2 regions of the Arthrobacter sp. D3-18 genome follow, and region 1 is predicted to be linked to the other one. Evidence: riboswitches for the same ligand, from Rfam matches in the RefSeq annotation. Region 1 holds a riboswitch; the other holds the start of a gene.

The links. A riboswitch is a leader RNA that binds a small molecule or an ion and turns the genes downstream of it on or off. The one in region 1 is predicted to bind S-adenosylmethionine.
Region 2: it holds a riboswitch for S-adenosylmethionine, as region 1 does, so the genes downstream of both, M1D89_RS10265 (aminotransferase class V-fold PLP-dependent enzyme) here and metX (homoserine O-acetyltransferase MetX) in region 1, are expected to answer to the same signal.

The regions. Positions count from the first base shown of each region.
Region 1 is NZ_CP096440.1:2,998,891-3,002,085, forward strand. It holds gene M1D89_RS16010 (winged helix DNA-binding domain-containing protein) at 1-27, shown strand, start outside; gene M1D89_RS16015 (hypothetical protein) at 90-554, shown strand; gene metX (homoserine O-acetyltransferase MetX) at 566-1,687, opposite strand; SAM riboswitch class IV at 1,703-1,819, opposite strand; gene M1D89_RS16025 (bifunctional o-acetylhomoserine/o-acetylserine sulfhydrylase) at 1,982-3,195, opposite strand, start outside.
Region 2 is NZ_CP096440.1:1,750,876-1,754,070, reverse strand. It holds gene rsgA (ribosome small subunit-dependent GTPase A) at 1-938, shown strand, start outside; gene hisN (histidinol-phosphatase) at 995-1,807, shown strand; SAM riboswitch class IV at 1,988-2,101, shown strand; gene M1D89_RS10265 (aminotransferase class V-fold PLP-dependent enzyme) at 2,134-3,195, shown strand, end outside.

The sequences.
Region 1 (3,195 bases):
CTCGGCATGGAGACCAAGCTGGTCTGAGGCGGCCGGAATGGTTTCGCCGGGCAGGACTAAGCTGGGATGAGACCTAGGAGGCCTGCACCGTGAACAATTTGATCTTCTGGATCATCGTCTGCTCGTGGCTGATTCCACTCGGGATCCGCATGTACAACCGCTCCCGGGCGCGTCGGATCCAGGATGGTAACTTCCGCGGCCCCGGCTACCCGCAGCAGAATCTGCCCGGACCAGGGTATCCGCCACAGAATTACCCGCAGCAGAATTACCCAGGGCCGGGATACTCGAATCAGGGTTATCCAGGTCAGAGCTACCCGACGCAGAACTACCCCGGGTACCCGTCTGACCCAACCGTTATCCGCCCCGCGGATTCGACACCGCAGGCCGGGCCGCCGTCGAGGCCTTCATCCCCTGCCCCATTCCCCGCGGCGAGCGCTTCGGAGCCGCAGGGATACCGCGCTCGCAAGTTGGCGGAGCTGGACACGAAGTTCAGCAACGGCGAGATTGCCATGGAGGATTACATGAAGCAGCGCGGCGACATCATGAACGGCTAAAGCTGTTAGCTTTAGGCGAAGAATGATTCGCGGAGTTGCGCCGAGAGCTGGCCGATCTCAGTGAGAAAGCCATCGTGACCAATCGGCGCCTCAATGAGGTGGACCGGCACATTCCCGGGTAGCGCCGCGGCAAGTTCCCGCGACTGTGCAGGGAAGTAGAGCCTGTCGCTGTCCACCGCGGCCACGAAGAACTCAGCCGTGGTGCGCGACAACGCCTGTTCCAGGGAGCCGCGGCCACGCGTGACGTCATGGGACATCAGGGCTTCGGTGATGGCGATGTAGCTGTTGGCATCAAAACGGCGGACCAGCTTTGTTCCCTGGTGGTCCAAGTAGCTTTCCACCTGGTAGCGGCCACGCTCCCCCAACACTGCGGCGGCGAGTGGTGTCTCCTGGTGCTGGGCTTCCCTGCCAAAGCGGAAATCCAGCTCCAAGGCTGAGCGGTAAGTGATGTGGGCGATGCGTCGGGCCAGTGCCAAACCATGTTCAGGTGCAGTGCCGCCGTAATAGTCGCCGTTTTTGAAGTTCGGGTCCTGCCGGATGGCCAAGGTTTGGGCCTGCGCGAAGGCGATCTGCTCGGCCGTGCTGTAGGCGCCCACCGAGATTACGGCGCAGCGTTTGACCCTGTCAGGGAACGTAACAGCCCATTCAAGGGCCCTGGCACCTCCCATTGAACCCCCCAAAACGGCGTGCCAGGCATCAATTCCCAAGGCATCGGCGAGGCGTGCCTCAGCCTCCGTGCTGTCGCGCAGCGTGACCAACGGGAAACGTGAGCCCCAAGGACGTCCGTCCGGTGCTTCCGATGATGGGCCGGTACTGCCATAACAACCGCCCACGATGTTGATGGAGATGACGAAGAACTTGTTGGTGTCGATGGTGGCACCCGGCCCAACCAGTTGCTCCCACCAACCTTCCTCGTCGGTGGCTCCACGGGCTACGTGAGTGCTGCCCGTCAGCGCGTGCTGGATAAGCACGGCATTGGAGGCATCGGCGTTCAGTTGTCCCCAGGTCTCATACGCGAGGACGACGTCGGGGAGGAATCCGCCGGCTTCAAGTTCCAACGGCCCGATACCGGCGTACTTGACGGTTCCGTCTTCTTCTCCGGATTTTGGAAGGGCTGTAGCAGTAATGGTCATTCCTTTGACACCTTAACCTCGCGCTTGCCCGTCGCCTTGCGTGCGAACAGGCCAGGTCTTCACCCGGGGCACCCCACCGCGGAGGAGGGTTGCCGGCCAGCAAGCCGGGGCTGTGTGCTGGCACTCATGACCTAATACGAAGAGTCTAGGAAATGCAGGGCGGTTCTGGCGAAGAATGTGACAACAGTGTGACGGTTTGGGGTGACTTCGTTCACGAACGAGCACCCGTAACTGCCGCCCGGCGAATAATCGTCGACGCGGGCGGCAGTCGGGCTGATACTTTGGGTCGCGGCGTTAGGCGCCCTTGGCAGCCCGGAAGCCGGCTTCGAGGTCGGCGATGATGTCATCGACATGCTCGATGCCCACGGACAAGCGCACGAGGCCAGGGTTGACGCCGGCAGCCACCTGCTGTTCCACCGTCAATTGGCTGTGGGTAGTCGACGCCGGGTGGATGACCAGCGAGCGGACATCACCGATGTTGGCAACGTGCGAGTGCAGCTCCAGGCCGTCCACGAAGCGCTTGCCCGCTTCTACGCCGCCCTTGATGTTGAAGGCCACGATGGCACCCGTGCCCTTGGGACCGTACTTCCGGCCTCGGTCATACCACGGGCTGGACGGCAAGCCCGCATAGGCGACCGATTCGACGTCGTCGTGGTTTTCCAGCCATTCGGCCACCTTGGTGGCGTTGGCAACGTGGCGTTCCACGCGCAGGCTCAAGGTCTCCAGGCCCTGGGCAATGAGGAAGGCGTTGAACGGGGACACGGCAGAGCCGAGATCCCGAAGCAACTGCACGCGTGCCTTGAGGATGTAGGAGAGGTTGGCGCCCAGTGCACCGTCCTTGCCCAGGTCCCGGGCGTAGACCAGGCCGTTGTAGCTGGGGTCAGGGGTATTGAAGCCAGGGAAGCGCTCCGGGTCCTTGCCGAAGTCAAAGTTGCCGGAGTCCACAATCACACCGGCGATTGCGGAACCATGACCACCGAGGTACTTGGTTGCGGAGTGGACCACGATGTCCGCTCCCCACTCGATGGGACGGATCAGGTAGGGCGTGGACAGGGTGTTGTCGACGATGAGGGGCACGCCGGCCTCGTGGGCGGTGCGGGCGATGCCTTCGATGTCCAGCACGTCCTGCCGGGGGTTGGACACCACCTCACCGAAGAACAGCTTGGTGTTCGGCTGGACGGCGTCCCGCCACTGGTCCAGGTTGTCCGGGTCCTCCACGAACGTGACCGAAATGCCGAACTTCTTCAGCGTGTGCGCCAGCAAATTGTACGTGCCGCCGTACAGGCTGGGGCTCGCTACGATGTGGTCGCCTGCCTCGGCGATATTCAGGATGGCGAACGTCTCCGCAGCTTGTCCGGAGCTGAGCAAGAGGGCACCCAGTCCACCCTCAAGGCTCGCGACCCGCTGCTCCACTGCATCCTGCGTCGGGTTGCCTATCCGGGTGTAGATGGGGGCGAGCTCGGCCAGGGCAAAGCGATTGGCGGCGCTCTCGGCACTGGGGAAGACGA
Region 2 (3,195 bases), 1.2 Mb from region 1:
GCATCGTGATCGCAGCCCGCGCCCGCGAACTGCGGCGCAACCCCGTTGTCCCCGGCGACTTCGTCGCATTGGTGGGTGACGTCTCAGGGTCTCCCGATACCTTGGCACGCCTGGTCCGGGTGGAAGAGCGCAAGACCCTCCTTCGCCGCAGTGCCGACGATACGGACCCCATTGAACGGGTGGTCGTAGCCAACGCCGATCAGCTCGTGGTGGTTGTTGCCGCGGCCAACCCGGAGCCACGCACCGGCTTCATTGATCGCGCCTTGGTGGCAGCGTACGACGCCGGCATCGAGCCGTTGCTGCTCATCACCAAGGCGGATGTAAAGGACCCGGCGGAACTCCTGGCCAATTACCTCAGCCTGGACTTTCCCGTGATCATCAGCCGCACCGCTGACTCCGAGGCCGGAGGCATCGATGCCCGTTCCGATGACGGACTATCAGCCCGGCTGGACAAGGACGCCGTATCCCAACTCCGCTCGCACCTGGGTGGAAAAGTCACCGTCATGCTCGGTCACTCCGGAGTGGGTAAATCCACCATGGTCAACGCGCTCACAGGCGCAGAGCGCGCCACTGGGGGCGTCAACGCGGTGACGGGCCGGGGCAGGCACACATCATCCTCGGCTTTGGCGTTGAAGCTCGACGATGCACCGTCCGGCAGTTGGATCATCGATACTCCCGGCATACGCTCCTTCGGCTTGGCGCATGTGGATCCGGACCGGATTCTCCATTCGTTCCCGGACCTCGAGCCTGGCACGGAGACCTGCGACCGTGGTTGCAAGCACGGAGCCACAGCTACCAATTGCGGGCTGGATGCATGGGTGAACGATGGCCACGCAGGGCCATCAGGAGTGGCCCGGCTGGCGTCCTTGCGCCGCTTGCTGGGTGCAGACCCAAGGCTTGAAGCGAAAGAGACCAAGGAACTGGGCACCGTCAACTGATTCGTTGTCTGCTTCACGTCCCCAATACAGCGAATGATTCAGGATAGTTTGGTGGCATGACCCATCCCGTTTCCACCTACAATGATGACCTGCGCCTGGCCCACGTCCTCGCCGATTCAGTCGATGCCCAGACCATGGATCGCTTCAAGGCACTGGACCTGCAGATCGAAACCAAGCCCGACCTCACACCTGTCACTGACGCTGACAAGGCCGCTGAGGAAGCAATCCGCGGTCAACTTTCCCGCTCACGTCCGCGGGACGCGGTCCTCGGCGAGGAGTTCGGCAGCAGCGGTCACGGTTCACGTCGCTGGATCATCGACCCCATCGACGGAACCAAGAACTTTGTCCGCGGCGTCCCGGTATGGGCAACGTTGATCGCCCTCGTGGATGAAGGGGAACCTGTGGTGGGCGTAGTGAGTGCGCCTGCGCTGGGCAAGCGATGGTGGGCAGCCAAGGACATGGGCGCCTACATGGGCCGCTCCCTGGCCTCGGCAACGCGGCTCAAGGTGTCCAACGTTTCCCGCCTGGCCGACGCCTCCATGTCATATTCCAGCCTTTCGGGGTGGAAGGAACGCGGCAACCTGGATGAATTTCTGGGGCTGACGGAAGACATCTGGCGGACCCGCGCCTATGGTGATTTCTGGTCGTATTGCCTCGTAGCCGAGGGTGCAGTGGATATCGCCTGCGAGCCTGAACTGAACCTGTACGATATGGCAGCACTCGTCCCGATCGTCACCGAGGCAGGCGGCCGTTTTACTTCCTTGGAAGGAGAAGATGGTCCGTTTGGCGGTAACGCCCTGGCCACCAACTCGATCCTGCACTCCGAGGTCCTCAAGCGGCTAAATCCCGGACTGGACGACCTTCTCTGAGATGTCCATGCCTCGCCAGCCAAGCGGAGGGCGGAATATTCAACGGCGGATGACCCCTTTTGGTGGTCTCCGCCGTTTTTTATTCGGCGAAGAAGGGATTTCGCATTCGACGTAACAAAGGGCTTAACAAAAGGCAGCGGCTTTGGAAGCGTCCCCGGACGTGCCTTAGCCTTTTTTACAGGTCACGAGTGCCAGCGCTAAACCCCGGTTTGCTGGCCGGCAACCCTCCATTCGCGGTGGGGTGCCCCGGGTGACGACCCGGCCGGTCCGGAACGGATGCGGCAAGCGCGGATCTCCCTATGGGGGTCCCTCTTGAGTGAGGTTCCATGAGCACTGTCACGTTCAACCCCAACACCATTCCGTCCTTTGTTGAAGAATCCGCAGCAGAGACGACCACCGCTGCGCGTCCGCTTGCCGCGGTCACTGGCGCTGAGCTGCAGGCTCCGCTGATTCAGGGTGGCCACGTGCGCTACGCAAACTTGGACTACGGCGCCTCGGCTCCCGCCTTGACCATAGTTTCGGCCTACCTCAACGAGGTCCTGCCCTACTACGCCAGCGTTCACCGTGGTGCCGGGTATGCCTCCCAAATCAGCACGTCGGTGTACGAGAACTCGCGGAACATCGTCCGTGATTTCGTCGGCGGGCGGGCTGATGACTCAGTGATCTTCACACGGAACACCACGGACTCCTTGAACCTCCTGGCCGGATGCCTCCCGCAGGTGGACGGCGAATTCGCCGGCCAGGTCCTGTACTTGGACATCGAGCACCACGCCAACTTGCTTCCGTGGCAAGGAGTCCCCCACCGCAGCGTCGTCGCCGCACCAACCCTGGCCGAAACGGTGGAAAAGCTCGAGGCCGAACTTGCCCAAGGCGGGGTTAGCCTGCTGGCTGTTACCGGCGCCTCGAACGTGACGGGGGAGATTCTGCCCATCGCCCGTCTTGCTTCGCTTGCCCACGAATACGGCGCACGGATCGTGGTGGACGCTGCGCAGCTCGCACCGCACCGCCGGATCAACATCACCGAGACGGACGTCGACTACATCGTCTTCTCGGGACACAAGCTCTATGCCCCCTTCGGCGCGGGCGTCGTGGTGGGTCGCCCGGACTGGCTCGACGCCGGCATACCGCACCTTGCCGGAGGCGGCGCGGTACGTGAAGCGCGCCTGGACTCAGTCAGCTGGGCCACGGGCCCGGCGCGCCACGAGGGCGGCTCCCCCAACGTGCTGGGCGCGGCGACACTTGCTCGCGCCACCCAAGTCCTCGCAGGGCTGGACCAGGACGCGTGGCACGCCCACGAGTCCGCCATCCGCTCGTACCTGGTGAAGGGCCTGGAAGCCATCGATGGCGTGACAGTCCACAAGATCTTCGCTGACTCCCTGGACACCATC